DNA from 3 places in the Marinomonas sp. BSi20584 genome. Region 2 is predicted to be linked to each of the others. Evidence: predicted binding sites of a transcription regulator. Region 2 holds the regulator's gene; each other region holds the start of a gene.
What was found. The regulator LexA, encoded in region 2, represses DNA repair genes until DNA is damaged. The targets are predictions, from matches to a motif close to TACTGTNTANNTANACAGTA.
Positions count from the first base shown of each region.

Region 1: a site for LexA is predicted at 2,523-2,542, ahead of TY87_RS04445 (PA0069 family radical SAM protein). Genes of this name have one in related genera too.
Region 3: a site for LexA is predicted at 4,733-4,752, ahead of TY87_RS11380 (DNA topoisomerase III). Genes of this name have one in related genera too.

Region 1 covers NZ_KZ454871.1:99,400-106,357, forward strand. The annotation lists gene leuA (2-isopropylmalate synthase) at 1-1,606, shown strand, start outside; gene TY87_RS04440 (AraC family transcriptional regulator) at 1,630-2,391, opposite strand; gene TY87_RS04445 (PA0069 family radical SAM protein) at 2,557-3,675, shown strand; gene TY87_RS22975 (methyl-accepting chemotaxis protein) at 3,762-4,301, opposite strand; partial or broken gene TY87_RS22980 (PAS domain-containing protein) at 4,305-5,078, opposite strand; gene TY87_RS04455 (peptidase M42) at 5,263-6,312, shown strand; gene TY87_RS04460 (alpha/beta hydrolase family protein) at 6,458-6,958, opposite strand, start outside.
Region 2 covers NZ_KZ454869.1:19,394-26,351, reverse strand. The annotation lists gene TY87_RS01700 (protein adenylyltransferase SelO) at 1-228, opposite strand, end outside; gene TY87_RS01695 (DEAD/DEAH box helicase) at 257-1,618, opposite strand; gene dinG (ATP-dependent DNA helicase DinG) at 1,727-3,850, opposite strand; gene lexA (transcriptional repressor LexA) at 3,920-4,543, shown strand; gene TY87_RS01680 (hypothetical protein) at 4,639-4,905, opposite strand; gene TY87_RS01675 (DUF6586 family protein) at 4,908-5,378, opposite strand; gene topA (type I DNA topoisomerase) at 5,375-6,958, opposite strand, start outside.
Region 3 covers NZ_KZ454878.1:157,844-164,801, reverse strand. The annotation lists gene purB (adenylosuccinate lyase) at 1-1,217, shown strand, start outside; gene TY87_RS11405 (cupin domain-containing protein) at 1,331-2,533, shown strand; gene TY87_RS11400 (GNAT family N-acetyltransferase) at 2,563-2,979, shown strand; gene TY87_RS11395 (BamJ family beta-barrel-assembly machinery protein) at 3,098-3,718, opposite strand; gene TY87_RS11385 (universal stress protein) at 4,171-4,653, shown strand; gene TY87_RS11380 (DNA topoisomerase III) at 4,762-6,774, shown strand; gene TY87_RS11375 (LysE family translocator) at 6,816-6,958, opposite strand, start outside.

The sequences.
Region 1 (6,958 bases), on a different contig from region 2:
AAAGCAGTTGAAGGCTCCGCCTCGTTGGTGCTCAACAGACTTACGCGACGGCAATCAAGCGCTTGCTAATCCGATGGATCACGCGAAGAAAATGGCTTTCTTTAAGCATTTAATTGAATGTGGTTTTAAAGAAATTGAAGTTGCCTTTCCTGCTGCGTCACAAACGGATTTTGATTTTGTTCGCTTGCTTATCGAAGGCGGCCACATCCCTGACGACGTGACGATTCAAGTAATGACGCAATCTCGTGTGGATTTAATTGAACGCACAATACAGTCTCTCTTTGGCGTAAAAAAAGCCATAGTGCATATTTACAACGCCACAGCACCCGTATTTCGTGAAGTCGTCTTTTGCCAAGACAAAACAGCGACGCTTGAATTAGCCGTGCAAGGCGTTAAACACATTCGCCAATTGTGCGAGCAAAATCCAGATACTCAGTGGACTCTTCAATATTCGCCAGAAACCTTTTGTTTTACCGAACCTGACTTTGCCTTAGAAGTGTGCGAAGTAGTGAAAAAAACATGGCAGCCAAGCCAAGAACGCCCGATGATTTTGAACCTACCAACTACGGTAGAAGTAAACACGCCCAATGTGTTTGCGGATCAAATTGAATATTTCATGACGTCTTTTTCTTCTCTAGAACACATTACCATCAGCGTGCACCCTCACAACGACAGAGGCACAGGCGTTGCCACAGCAGAAATGGCGATACTCGCTGGTGCAAAGAGAGTTGAAGGCTGTTTATTTGGTAATGGAGAACGAACCGGCAATGTCGACCTCGTCACCTTGGCGATGAATCTTTATAGCCAAGGCGTTCATCCTAATTTGGATTTTTCAGACATACGACGCACAGTGGAGTTGGTCGAAGAATGCAATGAACTTCCCGTTCATCCTCGGCATCCTTATGCTGGCTCATTGGCTTTTACGGCGTTTTCAGGTTCACACCAAGATGCGATCAAAAAAGGCTTTGCCGCACAAAAATTAACCTCATCGACTGTTTGGCAAATCCCTTATTTACCATTAGACCCGAAAGATATTGGCTGCTCTTATGAAGAAGTCATTCGAGTAAATAGCCAATCTGGCAAAAGCGGTGCTGCTTGGTTATTACAGGAAAATCATGGACTGTTTTTACCACGCAAACTACAAATAGACTTTAGCAAAAAAGTCAAAAATCATACGGATCAAACTGGTCACGAAATGCCTCTAGCCGATGTTTGGCGTTTATTCAGAGAATCCTACAGGCTGAACCCAGATGACAAAGGCCAAATGACATTAATGACTTATCGCAGCCATAGCTCAAACGGATTACAGGAAATTCGCGCTACCTTACGCTACCAGGAAAAAACATGGCAACTGACTGGCGAAGGTAAAGGATTGTTGTCCGCCATGCTTGATGCGCTAAGAAAGCGTTTTAACTGGCAGATAAACATCAGTGACTTTCATGAACACACCTTAGGACAACAGACGAAAAGCAAAGCGGTGAGCTATGTTCAAATTGAGTCCGATCAGGTTACACCAAGTTTTGGCGTTGCCATTGATGAAGATTCGACCAAGGCCTCGCTACAAGCACTAATCAACGCTTGCCATCCTTTATACAAAGAAGCTTAGCGAGACGGTAACTTTCATTACGTCTATTGAGATTGCAGTAAATAGTCAGTCGGTGATACGCCGACTCGACTTTTAAACATTGCACTAAAAGCACTAGGACTATCGTAACCAATCAGAATCGCGGTATCTAAGACGCTTTTTCCGCTGGCAAGATACTCCAGAGCCAAAAGTAAACGCTTCCGCCGCAGCCATTCTGCAAATGTTAGCGACATTTCTTGCTGGAACTTTCGAGTAACAGAACGCTCGCTTATGCCCAAAATATGAGCACCATCGGCATTTGTCCAATCATGAGCAATACGCTGACTGACATGCTCACACAAAGAAACCAAAGAGTCGGAGGTTGGCAATGGCACATAGAAAGACACGCTCGATAAACGACGTAATTCGTCCAAAATCAATTCAATAATTCGCTCATCACGACCTCCTAAAACAATTTCGTTAGGAAGCTCTAACGCTTCAACAATAAGTGCCTTTAACAGCATGGATACGTCAATGACAGAGCAATCATGGGGCAAATCGGCCCGAGCAAGAGGATCAATAAACAGCGTTCTAACTTTTACCAATCCTGTCATATGGAGGCTGTGTTCAATTCCTGCAGGAATCCACATTCCCCGATTTGGAGGAATCACCCAACTACCAAAACGAGTCTCCACACGTATCACACCGCTTAACGTGTGAATCAGCTGTGCGCAGTTATGAGCATGATAAGGCTCAAATTTACCATGTTCATAATCTTGTGCGTAAGCCACAACACTATTTGGCAAATGATTGTTTTGAAACAACACGCAGCTCTCCTAGAAACACATCGATCGTTCAATTGAGTGTACCTATCAATAAGCAGATCTCAACACACTACACGAGCAAACTTAAAAACCTACAATAACAAGCTTGCTTTATTGAAATCTAACGACCAAAATACTGGTTATATGTACAGCTTTCTAGGTGTTTTTATGTCTACTTCTTTTATCAATAACAGCGATCAAAAAGGCGAAAAATCTCCTTTCAATAATCCTATCAAGGGGCGCGGCATAGCCAATAATATGGCGGGGCGCTTTGCTATTACGCTGGTTGAAGTAGATGAAAACGACGAAGCCATTGCCTTATTGGAAACCTCTTCGCCTAAGACTGAGGTTCGTCATGAACGCGCCAAAAGCATTATTAGTCGCAATTCGTCTCCTGATATTCCTTTTCGCCTGTCGGTGAATCCTTATAAAGGCTGCGAGCATGGCTGTGTATATTGCTTTGCTCGCCCTACTCATGCGTATTTAGATTTGTCGCCAGGGTTGGATTTTGAGACCAAGCTGGTTGCCAAAACCAATGCGGCATTTTTGTTTGAAGAAGAACTGGCGCACCCAAAGTATCGTTGTGAACCCATTGCATTAGGTATTAATACCGATGCTTATCAGCCGATTGAAAAACAGCTCAAGATCACTCGTCAATTATTGGCAATCGCCTTGGCGCATCATCAGCCAATCTCGCTAATAACCAAAAGCACTTTGATACTCAGAGATATAGATTTGCTCACGCAAATGGCAGAGAAAAAACTGATTCATGTAGCGATCAGTGTGACGACGCTCAATAACGATTTAAAGCGTATTTTGGAACCCAGAACAGCGTCTGGAAAAACACGTTTACAAGTCATTAAAACCTTACGCGATGCTGGGATTCCTGTATCGGTTTTGGTTGCACCGGTGATTCCTTTTATCAACGATAACGAGCTAGAAGAAATCGTCGCTGCTTGCTCTGAGGTTGGCGCGCAATCCATTAACTACATAATGTTGCGTTTGCCTCACGAGGTTGCGCCTTTGTTTTCGGATTGGCTCCACCAGCATTATCCAGATCGAGCTGAGCATGTTTTGCAGCGCATTATGGATATGCGCGGTGGCAAGCTCTACAACAGCCAATTTGGCAAACGCATGACTGGGGAAGGCATCTTTGCAGATTTGATTAACCAACGCTTTCACGTAGCGCGACGCAAATATGGATTGGATGACAACAGACTGAGCTATCTCGATTGCCGCCATTTTGCCGTTCCACCAAAGGAAGGCGATCAGATGGCGTTGTTTTAGTAACTTAAGCAGTCTGCTTAACGCAAAATTCCCTAAGAGCAAAACTCTTAGGGAATTTGAATGTCGAGTCTTTGTTTCAAGAACAACTATAGTTTGTTGTTAAATTGGCCCACCGCATCAACGACTTGTCTTGCACCGATCTGAATATCATTCATCACATTACCTGCTTCGGTAGAAAGGTCTAATGCCTTATGAGCTTTATCCATGCTTTCTTCAATAAGAGATACAGCTTTTTCGGTGAGGTTTTTATTTTCCCCAACCACCTTGATAATTTCTTCGGTGGCCGAGCTTGTTCTAGAAGCAAGTTGTCTAACTTCATCAGCCACTACAGCGAAGCCTCGGCCTTGCTCGCCTGCTCGCGCCGCTTCTATTGCAGCGTTCAGAGCAAGCAAGTTGGTCTGATCTGCAATACCGCGGATACTTTCTACCAAAGCAGCCACTTTTAATGACTGAGTATTGAGCTCGATTATTCCTTTGCTAGCACTACTCATTTGCACTGAAAGTTCATCCATGGTCTGAATAGTAGATTCTAAAACACTCATCCCTTTCAACGTATTTTCATCTGTTTTCTTTGAAATATCATAGGCAATTTTGGAAGTCTCAGAAATCGCAAACTCCCTCTCCATTTGCTCGGTGATCACCGTTGCTAGCTTGATGACTTTGTACAATTTTCCGCTGTCATCATGAACAGGGTTATAAGAAGCTTCCAACCACACCGCATTTCCATGGCTATCAAAACGTTTGAAACGTTCAGAAACAAATTTACCCGACCTAAGTTGACGCCAAAAATCCTGATATTTTGAAGACTCAACTTCTTTCGAATCACAAAACATTTTGTGATGTTTACCAATAATTTGGCTTTTTGAATACCCCATACTTTTAAGGAAGTTGTCGTTAGCATTTAAGATGATGCCATCTAGACTAAATTCGATCACTGCAGACGAGCGGTTCAATGCAGCTAACATGTCTTCAACTTCTTTAGACTGAGAAATCGTTCGCGTAAGCTCAGCCGAGTAAACTTCCAACAGCACGCGCCCATCTTCAACTTGTTTTTTCGGTTGAATAATCGACCTATACCATGCTTCTTGACCTTTCTTGGTCTCTAGCTGTAAAGCGCCATGCCAGTGCTTCTTCCCACTAATAGCAGCCAACATTTTTTGACAATGGTCTTTGTCTAAAGACTTGCCAAGAATGAAATCTTGAATATTTTTACCTGTTAATTCAGCTTTTTCGAAACCACAGGACTTTATGAAAAGCGAGTTTGCATCGACTATTTTTCCGTCTGATGTCATAGCGAAATACAGCATTTCCTGTCTAAGATCGGCTTGAGTCTCTTGAAAGGAAACAAGTTCTTTTTCCAATTCAGTAATTCGGGTCAATAATTTATTGTTACCAAATAACATTTACTTCTTCCTTAAGTATCTCAATTCAATTTTTATTAAAGAGTAGCGGATGTTTTACACGAACACGACATTATTTTTGTTTTAAGAAAACGACTTAGCACTATTTACACAAAAACATTATGTAAATCAGCCGATTCAGTTTATAAACAAGCTTCGACTTACCCCTTTTTTGGAACCTATTTGCATGCCTAGTGATGACTTTATCGATCTGCTCAAACTGCTTATTCGCGCGCCCAGTGTGGTTGGCGCAGAGCATTCATTTTTCCGCGTGTTACAACGCGAACTGGAAGAGCGAGGGGCAAAAGTCACTTGGTACGAAGGTTTGTTAGTTGCCCAAGGCAGTGATCCGTTTAGCACCATGTTTTCGGCGCATATAGATCGTCACGGCTTGGTGTGTACGGGCCCGAATGAATTCCAATACGCAGCGTTTGTATCAGCAAACCGCACCGATTTATTAAACAACTCGGTTTCTGAAGAGTTGATGACCAAGGTCACAGAGCGTTTCAACCATGAAGAGATCTACGCCTACGAGCCTTGGTCTGGGGTTTACCGTGGTAAAGGCACAATAAAAAGCTCTTACGTTTGTGAATTCCGTAACAACTTAATTTTCGAAACCGAAGGGTTAGAAGGTGTGGTTGCTGGTACACCCATTGCGTTTAAAGACCAATTACACATCGTTGACAATCGCTTAGAAGGCCAGCTTGATAACGTGATTTCAGCGGCGGCCTTGGTGCATCTTTTTGATCATGGTTTTAAAGGTACGGCCTTTTTTACTGCCCAAGAAGAAGCAGGAAAAAGCTGGCGCTATTTGCTTGAGTGGTTCCGTCGCTTTGGTGGCTCAACTAACCGCTTGTTTGTGGTTGATACCAGCCCTTTTCCAAATGTCGATGCCGCCAATGAACAGCTTCTGGTACTTAGGGAAAAAGACGCCAACGCCACGTTCAATAAAGACAGTACACAACTTCTTGAAGAACTGTGCGTAAAAAACAACATCAGTTATTTGTATAAAAACCGTTACGTGGAAAACGAAAACGCGAAACGTGCTGAGCAAGGATTGCCGCCAAGCTCGCTAGGTAGTACTGAACTTGGTCGCATTATCGCCGCATCAAATGGCTTGGTAGATGGCACCACAATTCAAATTCCAACCATAGGCTACCACACCATGCACGAATCGGCAGCGGTGGAATCGGTGGATGCGTTTCTAGATATGCTAAAAGTGGTGTCGAACATTTAATTCACTTCGTACCATTTACTGATTGGTACTATTTGCAACACACAAAAATCCCGTTTCGAAATATAAAATCAAACGGGATTTTTATCTGACTCAAAACTAGTTTTTAGGCTAACGGAGCCTTAAACATCTTTAAATTTCAAAGTGCTCAGTCTTTACTTTCTACATAAGCGTGTTTACTGGCAAAAGCTTGCAGAGCTTCACAAGCTTGTTCCCATGCATTGTCACCCTCATATAAAGCAGATTTTAAATACGCTGATGTCATTTTTTGGGTAATGGCGAGACGATCAGGATCTTCGTCATCGGTTTCTTTTGCATCATAACCAGCAATGCCACCTAACCCATGTTTTCCTCCAATTAATGACAACAAAAAATCGCTACCCGGCGCAATATAGTACGGATCCGCATGCCAGTCTGCATCTCGGGTTGTGAAGTGGGTGCTAAGATCTTGATCACCATACACCACTAAGTTTTTTGTGGTCATTGATGAATAATTTGGATTAATTTCAGGGAACCTTTCTCTTGCTGATTCAATTAAATCATCTCCCCCTTTGCCCACTGCCGCTAATAGGACTCCGGCTTTGATACGCTGATCGAATACGCTGCGTATATGTGGTAGCGTCATGCCCATTAACATAGCCGCTGTCAT
Region 2 (6,958 bases):
AGGTGAAAAACCACCAAACTGATGACCTGCGTAAACCATACTTAGGCTAGAAGGCAGAGCTTCTTCTCCACTTAAGATGCGTTTGGTTTCGGTAGATTTAATATCAATAGACAGAAGAGTAGCGAGCGATTGGTTAAATTCAACCAATCGCTGCTCAAAAAGTGGCTGGACAAGGGTTTTCGAAGAAAACGCCTCACCCAAACTTGCAAAATGGTGTTCTAAAATCATCTTATCTCACTTAAAAACTAAGCGATATTTATAGAGATGTATCAACCATGTACTCACAGCGGATGCTCTCACCAACGACCCTTTCGATCTCAGGAATCATAAAAGCATCATCTTCACTGGCAAAACTCACAGATTTACCGGTTTCACCACCACGACCAGTTCGGCCGATACGATGTACATAATCTTCAGGATCTTCTGGTAACGAATAGTTTACAACTAACTCTACGTTATCCACGTGAATACCACGACCAGCAACATCTGTTGCCACAAGCACTTGGATGATGCCTTCTTTGAAGTTCGCCAGGGTTTTTACACGTTTATCTTGCGCAACTTCGCCTGATAATATCGCGCAATTAATATTAGCTTTGCGTAAGCGCTCATAAAGGTCGCGTGTTTCATCACGACGGTTAGCAAAAATAATAGTTCGTTGACCGCCATTTTTTTCGATCAATTGCTGTAAAACAGGCCATTTTTGATCCGCTTCAACAGTATAAATCACTTGATCAATATTTTGATTTGTCGCTTCTTTTGGAACAACAGATACTTCTTTAGGGAAGTAAGTCCACTGCTGTGCCAGCGCTTGAATATCTTTCGGGAAGGTCGCACTAAACAGCATGGTTTGTCTTGCTTCTTTATGCGGCGTCATGCGAATAATACTTTTCACATCAGGGATAAAACCCATAGACAACATGCGGTCAGCTTCATCTAACACCAAGCATTCCACTTTACCCAATTGCACTTTGCGGCTACGAGCAAAATCCAACAAACGACCAGGCGTGGCAACCAAAATATCAACATTTTCAGTTTCTAGTGCGATCTTTTGTTTTTCATAACTCAAGCCACCCACCAAAGTTACGACGTTCAAATGACAATTCGTTGTCAGTTTTACAGCTTCATCAGCTATTTGTATCGCCAATTCACGAGTTGGTGCGATAATCAAACCTCGCGCAAAATTATTCGCTCTTTTTTCTTCAAGAGGGTAATCAAGAAAGTCACTGATCATCGCGATGAGGAAAGCAGCTGTTTTACCAGTACCTGTTTGTGCTTGACCAATAATGTCATAACCCAACAAAGTCATTGGTAAGGTTTCAGCTTGGATTTCACTACAATATTCAAAACCCATTTCAGCAATAGACTTAATGACGCGATCAGGAAGATTTAAATCATGGAAGCGCATCTTGCCTTCAACTTCAGCAACCGGAAAATCTTCTATGGACCAAATTTTAGAGTTCGCATTCCCTGCAGGTTTTGTTTCATTGCTTGATTGCGGTGCATCCGCTTGGACGCTTGCAGGGCTATCATCGTTACTTCTTGGACCCTTATTTGGGCGACGTGTACGTTTTGGTTTTGCTGTGGTTTCTGATGGTGCTTCTTGAGTTTGGTTTTCCATATTGGAATCTATACGCTTCTATTGTGTTTTGAGGTTAATAATCTGTGCAAGGAGTGTACCTAATTGGTAAAGCTTTATCACCCCTTGCTTACGCTTTGTTGAAGCAAGCTACTGATACTTATACGGTGGTAAGCTATTAATTAATTGCTTACCATAACGTTTAGTTCTCAGACGCTTGTCTAAAATATGTATTTCACCTGAGTCTTTTTCGCTTCTTAATAGTCGCCCTGTTGCCTGCACTAAGCGCAAAGAAGCATCTGGTATGGTAATTTCCATAAAGGGGTTGCCACCACGTTTTTGAATCCATTCTGCTAGCGTTGCTTCGACTGGATCATCTGGCACCGCAAAAGGAATTTTAGCAATGTACACACAGGTTAAATAATCACCTGGTAAATCTACACCTTCGGCAAAGCTGGCTAAGCCAAGCAATAAACTGCCTTTCCCTTCATCAATGCGAGATTTATGCGAATCCAAAATAACGCGCTTAGATTGCTCACCTTGCATCAAAAGTATTTCTTGTAATCCTGCAGACACAGACTGAGCCACTTCCTCCATCTGACGACGGGAAGAAAACAACACTAAACTGCCCTTTTCTGTGTTCACATGCTTATCTAAATAAGCAACAATTTCGGCGGTATGTTGCTCAACTCTATTTGGCTCATGCTCCATATCTGGAACGACCAAAAGCCCATTTTCTTGGAAATTAAATGGGCTAATAACGCGCAAATACTCACTCTCACGAGGAACGCCTGATCGCATATTAAAACGATGAAATTGATTAAGCGCCGTTAACGTAGCTGATGTCACTACCGCACCGAAACATTTATCCCACAACTGCTGCTTTAATGTGTTTGCGGCAAGAATCGGAGAACCGCCCAGTTCAATATCTTGCTCCATCCCTTGACCAGATAAAACTAGCCAGCGTGCATTAGGCGGATAGTTTTGATCATCAACTGTAGAATACAAACGCCAAAGCCCAATACATTGCTCTAAGCGACCAAGAATGACACCTAAAATAGGCTGCCAAGTTTCTGCAGTTTCAGGTGTTACACCCATCCCTTCATTTTGTTTAGTCTTTTTACATTCGTCTTGGATGCTTTCAATGTTGTTAAACAACTTTTGATAAGACGTCTGTAAACTGTATGCCAGCTGGCGTAATTCATCTGGAATTTGGCCAAACTCGAAACGGTGCTGATTATTTTCTTGATCCAACCCCAAACCCTGAATATAAGGCGCTAACCCCTGCTGGGCATATTGGATAAAGTTCACAATACTTTGTATTTGCTGTGGGATTTTTAGTAGCAGCTGACCTGTTACACTGACATCGTCTGTTAACTCTTGCTTCAAGTTAACCAGATTTTTTTCTAATTGGCGTAACCAAGTAATACTTTGCTGCAAACGAACTTCATGACGAAAGTGCCCTATCGCTTTATCAGGAAGATGATGACCCTCATCAAAAACATAGATGGTTTCTTTTGGCGGGGTAAGAATCGCGCCACCACCCAATGACAAATCGGCCAATACCAAATCATGGTTGGCAACAATCACATCAGCCACTTCGATTTCAGCACGCGCTTTAAAAAACGGGCAGGCGGAATAATTAGCACAATTACGGTTAGTGCATTGCTGATGATCTGTGGTTAAGCGACGCCAATCTTGATCACGAACAATACCAGCCCAATTGTCTTTATCACCATCCCAGTCACCTTTTTGCAAAGCAGCATCCATCTCTTGATAAAGAACAGTATTAATATCATCGGAATGAAGGTGCTGCTCGAAAAGTCCAGCGAACATATCGTCCATTGCTTGCTCTTCTGAGCTCAAGAAGCCCTCAAGATTATTCAAGCACAAATAACGTCCTCGCCCTTTAGCAAGCGTGTACTTAAAAGTCAGCTCCGTATGTTCAAGCAAATCAGGCAACTCTTTATGCAAAATCTGCTCTTGAAGCGCAACCGTAGCAGTAGAAATAATTAATTTAAGACCACGAGCTTTCGCGATAGGAATAGCCGCAAGGCAATATGACAAAGTTTTACCCGTGCCTGTTCCTGCCTCAATTACGGCAACATGCTTTTCTTCAAGGCGCTCGCCTTCCGAGTCTTGTTTAATGTTACCCAAAGTTCGAGCGATCGCACCAATCATCTGGCGCTGTCCAGCCCTTGGTTTATGGGACTTCGCATCCAAAGATGCTCGGTATGCAAGTTGAATCTGTTTTTTTAGTTCGTCTGAAAGCATTTATATCATTGAGTATAGTTAGGAATGCTGTATATAATAACAGTAACTGTATAAACAACCAGATAACCTATGATTAAATTAACCAAAAGACAATCTGACGTACTAGAAACCATTCGCGAATTTATTAGTGAAACAGGTTTTCCACCAACCAGAGCAGAAATAGCACGCCGGCTTGGGTTTAAATCTCCTAACGCTGCTGAAGAGCACCTAAAAGCCTTGAGTAAAAAAGGTGCAATAGAGATGCTTTCTGGCGCGTCAAGGGGAATACGCTTAGTTGATCGTGCATCAAATGATGACCCCACAAACAACCTTGGCTTACCTGTCATAGGCAAAGTTGCTGCAGGTTACCCTATTTTAGCCCAAGAAAACATTGCTTCTCATGTAAACATCCCAGCAAATATGTTCTCCCCACAAGCCGATTATTTCTTATCTGTCTCAGGTACCAGCATGAAAGACATCGGAATAATGGAAGGCGACTTATTAGCAGTGCATAAAACAACTACTGTGCGTAACGGCCAAATTGTCGTTGCTCGCATTGGTGACGAAGTAACAGTTAAACGTTTCGAACAAAAAGGCAGTATTGTTCGACTTATTCCTGAGAACGAAGAGTTCAATGACATCATTGTCGACCTTGAAAGCGAAGAGTTCGCCATTGAAGGCTTATCAGTTGGTGTGATTCGCCAAGGACTTTAAGTAGCCGCTACCTCATCAACACCATACCAATAAAAAAGCGAAGCATATGCTTCGCTTTTTTATGTAAACCTACGCCTCACACCAACAACACAGACTTAATGCAGAATCTTAGGACGAAAATCTTCGTCATCAAGATATTCCGAATCTTCGTCAAAAAACGAATCATCTGAATAAACAAAATCAATTCCTGCATGGAACATGCATTTTGCCAATTCAAAATAACGATCCTTTAAATAAGATCGAGTATCATCTGATATCTGCAATGTTGCTAGTGGAACGGTTTCCTCACCATCTTCACTGGCTGGACGCAGCACAATATCGCCATTATCCAGCTCAACAATTTCTAGGTAGGATTCTTTCATATTCAATACTCTGATGACTCTTCTCTAAAACGTAACACCAATTCGACCAACTTGGCCAAATAAAAACTCACGGACGCGCCAGCGTCACTTCCACGGCCAATTAGACTATCACTTTGCACTACTGACGACATAGAGGTACGACATTCAAACTGAACCAAATATGCCTGGTTCAATTGAAAGCACCAAGAATCAGTACGTGACAACAAATCAGCGAGCTCCGCCAGCACAGGAACAACAATCTGCTTATCTTCTGACTCAGCTAATAGTTTAGCAACATCCAGAGATCCAGATAACGAATACGCTGCATTCACTTCTTTTAGCAGACCATTAAGAGCACTTCTTAACTGAAAAATAGCCGAGCTTTCCAGCCCGACCCTTAGCCACGCTTCATCACTATCTTGGCTCTGCTTAATAAAGCGTCTTGCCGTGTCTAGTTTTTGATTGGTTAAGCTAGCTAAACTGGCACCACTCATTTTTTCTTACCTTCCTCAATCACCCATTTAGAGCCGACATAAAATGCTTTCCAGCCTGTTGGCTTACCTTCCTCTTCCGTCATGACATATTGCTCTTTCGTCTTGCGGCTATATCGAATAATGGCTGGGCGACCTTCAGAATCTTTTTTAGGCGCTTTTGCAAAAAAGTGATATTTAGGATCTATTTGATCCATATATGGAAGCAATTCTTCAACCAATGGGGCACGAGTTTCACGCTTGCGTGGGAACTGACTTGCCGCCAAGAACAAGCCCGTTGCACCGTCACGAAGCACATAATGATCTTCTACTTTTTGACAAGCAAGATCTGGCATTGGCACTGGATCCATCTTTGGTGGCGCAGCTTCACCACTCTTCAATAACTTACGAGTGTTTTTGCATTCATCATTAGTACAGCCAAAGTATTTACCAAAACGACCGGTTTTAAGCTGCATCTCTGATCCGCACTTATCGCATTCAAGTGTCGGGCCATCATAGCCTTTAATTTTAAAGACTCCAGTTTCCACTTCGTAACCAGAACAAGCCGGATTGTTACCACAAACATGAAGCTTGCGATGCTCATCCATCAAATAACTGTCCATGGCCGATCCACAAATCTTGCAGCGATGCTTATTGATAAGCGCTTTAGATTCACCCTCTTCATCATCTACAGCAATGGCTTCGTCGCCACGAATAAGATTAATAGTCGCTTTGCAGCGCTCTTTGGGAGGCAAAGCATATCCAGAACAAGACATAAATACGCCTGTGCTGGCAGTACGGATCTGCATCGGGCGAGAACAAGTCGGACACTCAATATCGGTCGGTGTTGGCTCATTCAGCATCATACCGCCATCTGGCGACTCTGCCTTAGCTAACACCGAGCTAAAATCTTTATAAAACGCATTAAGCGTTTTAATCCAATCTTTATTACCTTGTGCAATTTCGTCTAGCTGTTCTTCCATTTGGGCCGTAAAACTGAAATTCATCAAAGAATTAAAGCTATCAACCAAACGTTCAGTAACGATATCACCCATTTTTTCCGCGTAAAAACGACGGTTTTCAACACGTACATACCCACGATCTTGAATCGTAGAAATGATAGATGCGTAAGTTGATGGACGACCGATTCCACGCTTCTCAAGCTCTTTAACCAAACTTGCTTCGCTAAAACGCGCAACAGGTTTAGTAAAATGTTGCTCAGGCAATAATTCTTTAAGAGCCAAATATTCACCCTGACCTACGTCAGGCAAAATATTATCTTCGCCTTTTTTAGCAACCGTCTGCATAGCACGAGTATAACCATCAAAGCGCAAAATACGCCCTTTAGCTTTAAACTCGTATTCACCACTAGTAACAGTTATGGTCGTTGACGTGTATTCTGCTGGCGTCATTTGACACGCCATGAATTGGCTGCGAATCAAATCATACAAACGATGTGCATCTTTCTCCATGCCGAGCAAGTCATCAACACGTACGGTAACATCAGAAGGTCGAATCGCTTCATGCGCCTCTTGAGCACCTTCTTTACTGCTGTAACGTATCGGATCAGCAGGCAAATAAGCCTCGCCAAAGCTGGAAAGAAT
Region 3 (6,958 bases), on a different contig from region 2:
TTGTTGAAGTTCCAGCATTGAGCAATGAAGCCAGCGCTTTATTAGATCAGCTTGCAGATAACTTCAGCGAAGCTGATGCACAAGCTATTAAAGATATTGAGAAAACCACGAACCACGATGTCAAAGCAGTGGAATATTTCATTAAGAACAAAATGGCTGATAACGCAGAGTTAGCAGCGATTTCTGAATTTGTTCACTTCGCTTGTACATCAGAAGACATCAACAACTTATCTCATGCATTAATGTTGCGTGAAGCATTGGAAGAAGGCATTACTCCAGAGCTTAAAAACGTCATCAAAGCAGTTCAAGATCTAGCAATCGAGCACGCTGAACAATCTATGTTGTCTCGTACGCATGGCCAAACTGCCTCACCAACCACAGTTGGTAAAGAAATGGCTAACGTTGCTGCGCGCCTTAGCCGCCAACTTAAGCAAATCGAAAACGTTGAATTTTTAGGCAAAATCAACGGTGCTGTAGGTAACTACAATGCTCACCTTTCGGCTTACCCTGATGTGGATTGGCAAGCACACGCTGAAGCGTTCGTTACTTCCCTGGGTTTGACTTGGAACCCTTACACGACTCAAATTGAACCTCATGATTACATCGCAGAGCTATACGACGCCATTTGCCGCTTCAACACCATCTTGATCGATTTCGACCGCGATGTGTGGGGCTACATTTCTATGGGCTTCTTCAAGCAAAAAACCATTGCTGGCGAAATTGGTTCTTCTACCATGCCGCATAAAGTTAACCCAATCGACTTCGAAAACTCCGAAGGCAACTTGGGTATTGCGAACGCAATCATGGGCCACTTGAGCGCTAAACTGCCAATCTCACGCTGGCAGCGCGACCTAACTGACTCTACGGTTCTTCGTAACCTTGGCGTTGGTTTAGCTCACAGCTTGATAGCTTACCAAGCAACTCTAAAAGGCATCAGCAAGTTGGAAATCAACGCTGCACGTCTTGAAGCAGATTTAAATAATGCATGGGAAGTATTGGCTGAGCCAATTCAAACCGTTATGCGTCGCTACGGCATCGAATCTCCATACGAGAAACTAAAAGAGCTAACTCGTGGCCGCACTATCGACCAAGCGACTATCGAAGCTTTTGTCGATACGCTAGAAATGCCTGAGCAAGCCAAAGCCGAATTGAAAGCGCTAACACCAAGCACTTACATCGGTAACGCTGTTGCACAAGCGAAAGCGATTCGTGACTAAGTCTTACTTTAACAAGTAAATAAAAGAGCCGATTTATCGGCTCTTTTTGCCTTCAAGGCTGCTAATCTTTAGCAATATCACTACTTTCTTTGTTCTTTTTTATTGAGCGATTTATGACAGACCTAAATACACCGTTGGCTATTCTTGGTGGCATGACAGCCCAAACCTTTATCGACGAATATTGGCAGAAAAAGCCTTTGTTAATTCGCGGTGGTCTTGTCGATTTCGCTGTGCCATTGGAAGCCGATGAGCTTGCAGGCATGGCAATGGAAGAAGAAATTGAATCTCGTATTGTGATCGAGAACGGACTAAGACCTTGGGAAATGCGCCAAGGACCTTTTACCGAAGACACTTTTGCTACCTTGCCTGAAAAAGAATGGACGTTATTAGTTCAAGCCGTTGACCATTGGGTACCAGAAGTCCAAACACTTAAAGAACGATTTGAGTTTTTACCCAGCTGGCGCTTAGACGACGTCATGGTAAGCTATGCAACAGAAGGCGGTAGTGTTGGCCCACATTACGACCAATACGATGTGTTCTTAGTACAAGTATCAGGTAAACGTCGATGGCAGGTATTGTCGCCAGATGAATACCAAGATTCTGTGATCCCCAACATCAAATTACATATTTTAGACAACTTCCCTGTCAATTCAGAAATGGATTGGGAAGTGGAAGCTGGCGATATTCTATATTTGCCGCCTAACTTTGCACACAATGGCCGATCATTAGACGACGAGTGCATGACTTATTCCATCGGTTTTCGTGCGCCAAGTATGCAAGATGTCTTAACAGGTATTCGCGATAAACTTTGCGAAGCTGACAATGTTAAAGATCGCTTTGCCGCACCTGAAACAGCAAATCGTCAACACAGTGCGCACATCAGCAAAGACGATATTCAATACCTACAAACACAACTGGCTCGCCTTATTAATCAGCCCGACCTACTGGCTGAATGGTTAGGGGAAACGATGAGCGAGAGCAAGTATCCTGAATACCTCGTACCACTGAATCATGAAGAATTAAACGAAGCATTTAGCAGTGCGACACAAGGTCAAACTTTTATTCGCCCTGGCGATGCGCGTATTTGTTACTATGTTCAACAGAACACTGAGAACAAAGGTAAGATTAGCGTGTTTTGTAACGGTGAACACTTACTTGTGGATGCAGAACTAACGAGCTTTGTTGAAGCCGTTTGCCATCAAGTTGAGTTTGATTTTTCTGGGCTAGATTTGAAACAAAATACAGATCTAGAACCTCTTGTGCGCTTTCTCATTCGCCAGCAAGGGCTGATCGAATTGGTTGCACCAGAAGAATAAAAGAACGCAATATTAAGTAAGGTATTCACATGAAGGTTTTAACGTCAGACTGGAACAGCAGCAAAGATCAGCTTACCTTTGTGCGCAAACAAGTCTTTATCATTGAGCAAGGTATCGACCCAAAAGACGAATGGGACGAGCTAGATGAAGACGCCGTACACTTTGTATCCTTTGGTACGACAGCGGTTCCTACAGGAACCTGCCGCTTAACAGAAAACGGACAAATTAGTCGACTTGCTGTTTTACCTGCATATCGTCATCAGGGTTATGGTGAAATGCTGTTAAACCGAGCAATGAAAGTTGCCAGAGAGATGGGAGTTCGCAAAGTCTTTTTGCATGCTCAAGTTGACGTACAGACCTTCTATGAAAAACAAAAATTTCACGGTGATGGTAAAGTCTTTTTAGAAGCTGGAAAAATGCATATTCACATGGAACGAGACATTTAGCTTTATCTTTACCAGCCCATTTAAAACAAAAAAGCGAGTCATCCGATATGGGTCGACTCGCTTTTTTATGCATTTCTCTTAATACACTGTTTTTAATGTATTGCTTTAAGCTATTTCATTAAACAACAGCAATTAGCTCAACATCGAATTGTAAAACAGAGAAAGGTTGAATCATCGCGCCAGCGCCTTGAGCGCCGTAAGCCAATTCAGCAGGGATAGTAAGACGGTACTTCGCGCCTTCTTTCATCAACTGAAGACCTTCAGTCCAACCTGCGATAACGCCAGTTAGAGGGAATTCAATTGGCTCGCCACGAGCAATAGAGCTATCGAATACTTGTCCGTCAATCAAACGGCCTTCGTAATGTACACGAACAGTCGCTTCACGGCTTGGTGTTGCACCCGTACCTTCTTCAAGAACTTCAAACTGCAGACCACTTTCAGTCGTTTGAACGCCTTCTTTTGTTTTGTTTGTAGCAAGAAAGTCTTCGCCCGCTTTCACATTCTCTTCAGACTCTGCACGGCCTTTTTCTTCCATTTTTTGCTGTAGTTCAGCAAAAGCAGCTTCTAGCTCTGCGCCAGGAACACGCATTTCAGTTCCGTTTAGTGCATCTTCAATCGCAGCAAAAAGATGCGTTAGAGACAATTCACCAAGATCGCTACCACGTAGTTGATCACCAATTTGACGACCAATGCCGTATGCGATTTTTGCTTCGTTAGAGTCGAACGACAGTTCTGACATGTTTACACTCTCTTATTCGTTTACTAAAAAATTGAACGCGTATCATAACATAGGCAAATCTCATGAGCTTGTTTTTCAAACGCCTCGACTTACCAAAACCTAAGCAGTGAAAATATATTAATCAGCCCTATAGATTTATTAAATGATATTCATTATCATTTAATAAATCTATATTCATTCAGGAGTGCGTTATGAAACATAAGAGCTTTATCCCGTCTCCAAAGAGATATATAAACGATAAAAAGCCGACCGATTATTGGGGTATGCTGTTTATTAGCTTTATCTTCTTGTCATCAATGAGCTGTTTTTTATTTGCTAATCATGGCAATCGACAAGCTTCCAATAGCTTATCGCTTACCACTCATCAAATAAGCACAACGATAATTGACACAGATCAGAGCAGCAAAAGTTAAAAAGATTAAGCTATAGGTACATTAAAAGAGGATCTTGCCATGTTACCTAAAATAAACACCATTGTTTACGCTTGCGATCTAGACAGTAAAACACAGGCCGCTATGGAGCTAGTACTGAGCTTAGCCAAAACTCATGGGGCAAAAGTCATATTAATGCATGCAATTGAGCCTTTAAATGCTCAAGCATCAAATATGATAAACAACTATATTACCGAAGAAGTTAGAAATGCAATGCGCAAAGATGCCATCACAGACATCAATACACGCATGGATAAATTGCTAGCTGAATTTATGGAAAAGTATTCAGAAGAACTGTCTAGTTTAGAAACAGCTCCTGAAACCTTGATAGTCAATGGCGCTCCAGCTGACTCTATTCAGCGCATTGCAAAAGAAAAAAATGCTGATTTAATTGTTATGAATAGCCGAACACATGGCCGACTGAGCCAAATGATCATTGGCTCAACGGCAAATAAAGTCATTCACACCAGCTCAATTCCAGTGCTAGTTGTACCGATAAAGTAACGGTTGTACCGATAAAATAGCTGTTGTGCCAATAAAATAACACGTTACTCTAGTCACACTTCTCTGTGTCCGATACACTTACTGTATATATAAACAGTAAGTGTATTTATGATTCTTTATATTGCCGAAAAACCCAGCCTTGCCCGAGCCATTGCCGCCGCCCTTCCCTCACCACAAAAAAAAGAAGAGGGCTGTATTTGGTTGCCTAATGGTGACTGCGTTAGTTGGTGTATCGGCCACTTGCTCGAACAAGCTGAGCCTCATCAATATAATCCAGCTTATAAAAGTTGGAATTTAGACCACTTGCCTATCATTCCGACTGACTGGCAATGGCAAGAAAAAGCCAACACAAAGAAACAACTTGGCATTTTAAAAAAATTGATTAAAAAAGCCACTGTTTTAGTTCATGCAGGAGACCCGGATAGAGAAGGCCAATTGCTGGTCGATGAAGTACTTCACTACACCAAGGTTCCAGCACAGAAACTGAAAAACACTCAACGACTTTTGGTGAATGACTTAACACCTTCTGCGGTAAAGCAAGCACTTAGCAATTTGCGTTCAAATAATGAATTTGCGGCGCTATCTCGATCGGCGTTGGGCCGCGCTCGTGCAGACTGGTTGTTCGGCTTAAACCTAACACGTGCTTATACCATCAGGGGCCGTCAAGCTGGCTACCAAGGTGTTCTATCTATTGGGCGAGTGCAAACGCCAGTACTAGGACTTGTTGCTGCTAGGGACAAAGAAAGAGAAGCCTTTTTTCCAAAAGACTTTTATCAAGTATGGGCGAGCATACAAACAACTCAAGATGCCATATTTCAAGCTAAATGGTTGCCTAGTGAAGCTTGCCAACCTTACATGGACGATGAAAACCGAGTGCTAAGCTTGCCGCTTGCGCAAAACGTCGCCAATCGCATTACCAATAAACCAGCGATTGTGATTGAAGCAAATTACAAACAAAAGAAGCAACCAGCACCACTACCCTACAGTTTGTCAGCACTTCAAATTGATGCAGCAAAAGCATTTTCTCTTTCCGCCCAGCAAGTGTTAGATACTTGCCAAGCTCTTTATGAGCGTCATCAGATAATCACCTACCCTAGATCCGATTGCCGTTATTTACCCACTCAACAGCACAAAGACGCTGCAGCTATTATCGCCGCTCTCACACGTTCGGGAGGTGATATAAAACAAGGCGCAGAGAACGCCAATGCATCACGAAAAAGTAAAGCGTGGAACGATAAACAAGTCACGGCTCACCACGCTATTATTCCAACAACTCAAGCTCACAAAGCGGCATCACTTTCCAAAACAGAGGCGCTGGTATTTAACTTGATTGCCCGCCAATATCTTATGCAGTTTTATCCTGAATACGATTATTTGGCGTCTTACATCAAATTGGAAATTGAAGGTGGACTCTTTGAAGCGAAAGGTAATACACCGATTGCACTTGGCTGGAAAGCGCTTTTACCCAATAAAAACAAAAGTAAAGACCCAGAAGATGAAAACCAAAACGAGCTACCAAAGCTAAGTAAGAATGAAGAACTCTGGTGTATACAAGGGCAAGTCCAAGAGAAAGTCACTACGCCACCGGCAGCTTTCACTGACGCGACATTACTGGCTGCCATGACCGGTATCAGTCGCTTTGTGACTGATAAAGACATTCGAGCAATACTGAAAGAGACCGATGGTTTAGGTACAGAAGCGACGCGAGCGAGCATTATAGAGTTACTTTTCAAACGAGGCTTTTTGATGAGACAAGGTAAACAAATTCACGCCAGCCAAACAGGGCGTGCCTTTATTGATTGTCTACCTAAGCAACTGGTCACTCCTGATATGACGGCAAAATGGGAGTCAGCTCTTAACAGTATTAGTCTTGGAGAAGCAAGTTATCAAGAATTCATGACAAATTTAGAAGGCAACTTAAATCAGTTACTAAGTGCTTCCCGAGATATGCCGACATCCGCATTACACAACCTACCGCCGCCAACAAAAAATCCTTTCGCTAAACGAAAAGGCTCAACAAACAAAAGGACGACAAGTACAAGAAAAACAACCGGAACGAAATCTATCAGCACAAAAACGACAAGCTCAAATACAAAAAGACGCTCGAAAGCGCCTTCTTAGTCTATTCAATATTGTTCATTCCACATTTTATTAACGAACAATCAACCGATCGCGAGCCATACACCAACACCAACCATTAATGTACCAGCAATACGGTTCATGATGCGTACATTACCACTTTGCATAAGAATAGATTTTAAAGTTCTCCCGCCTGCAGCGTAAATAAGCAAACAAGTGAGTTCGA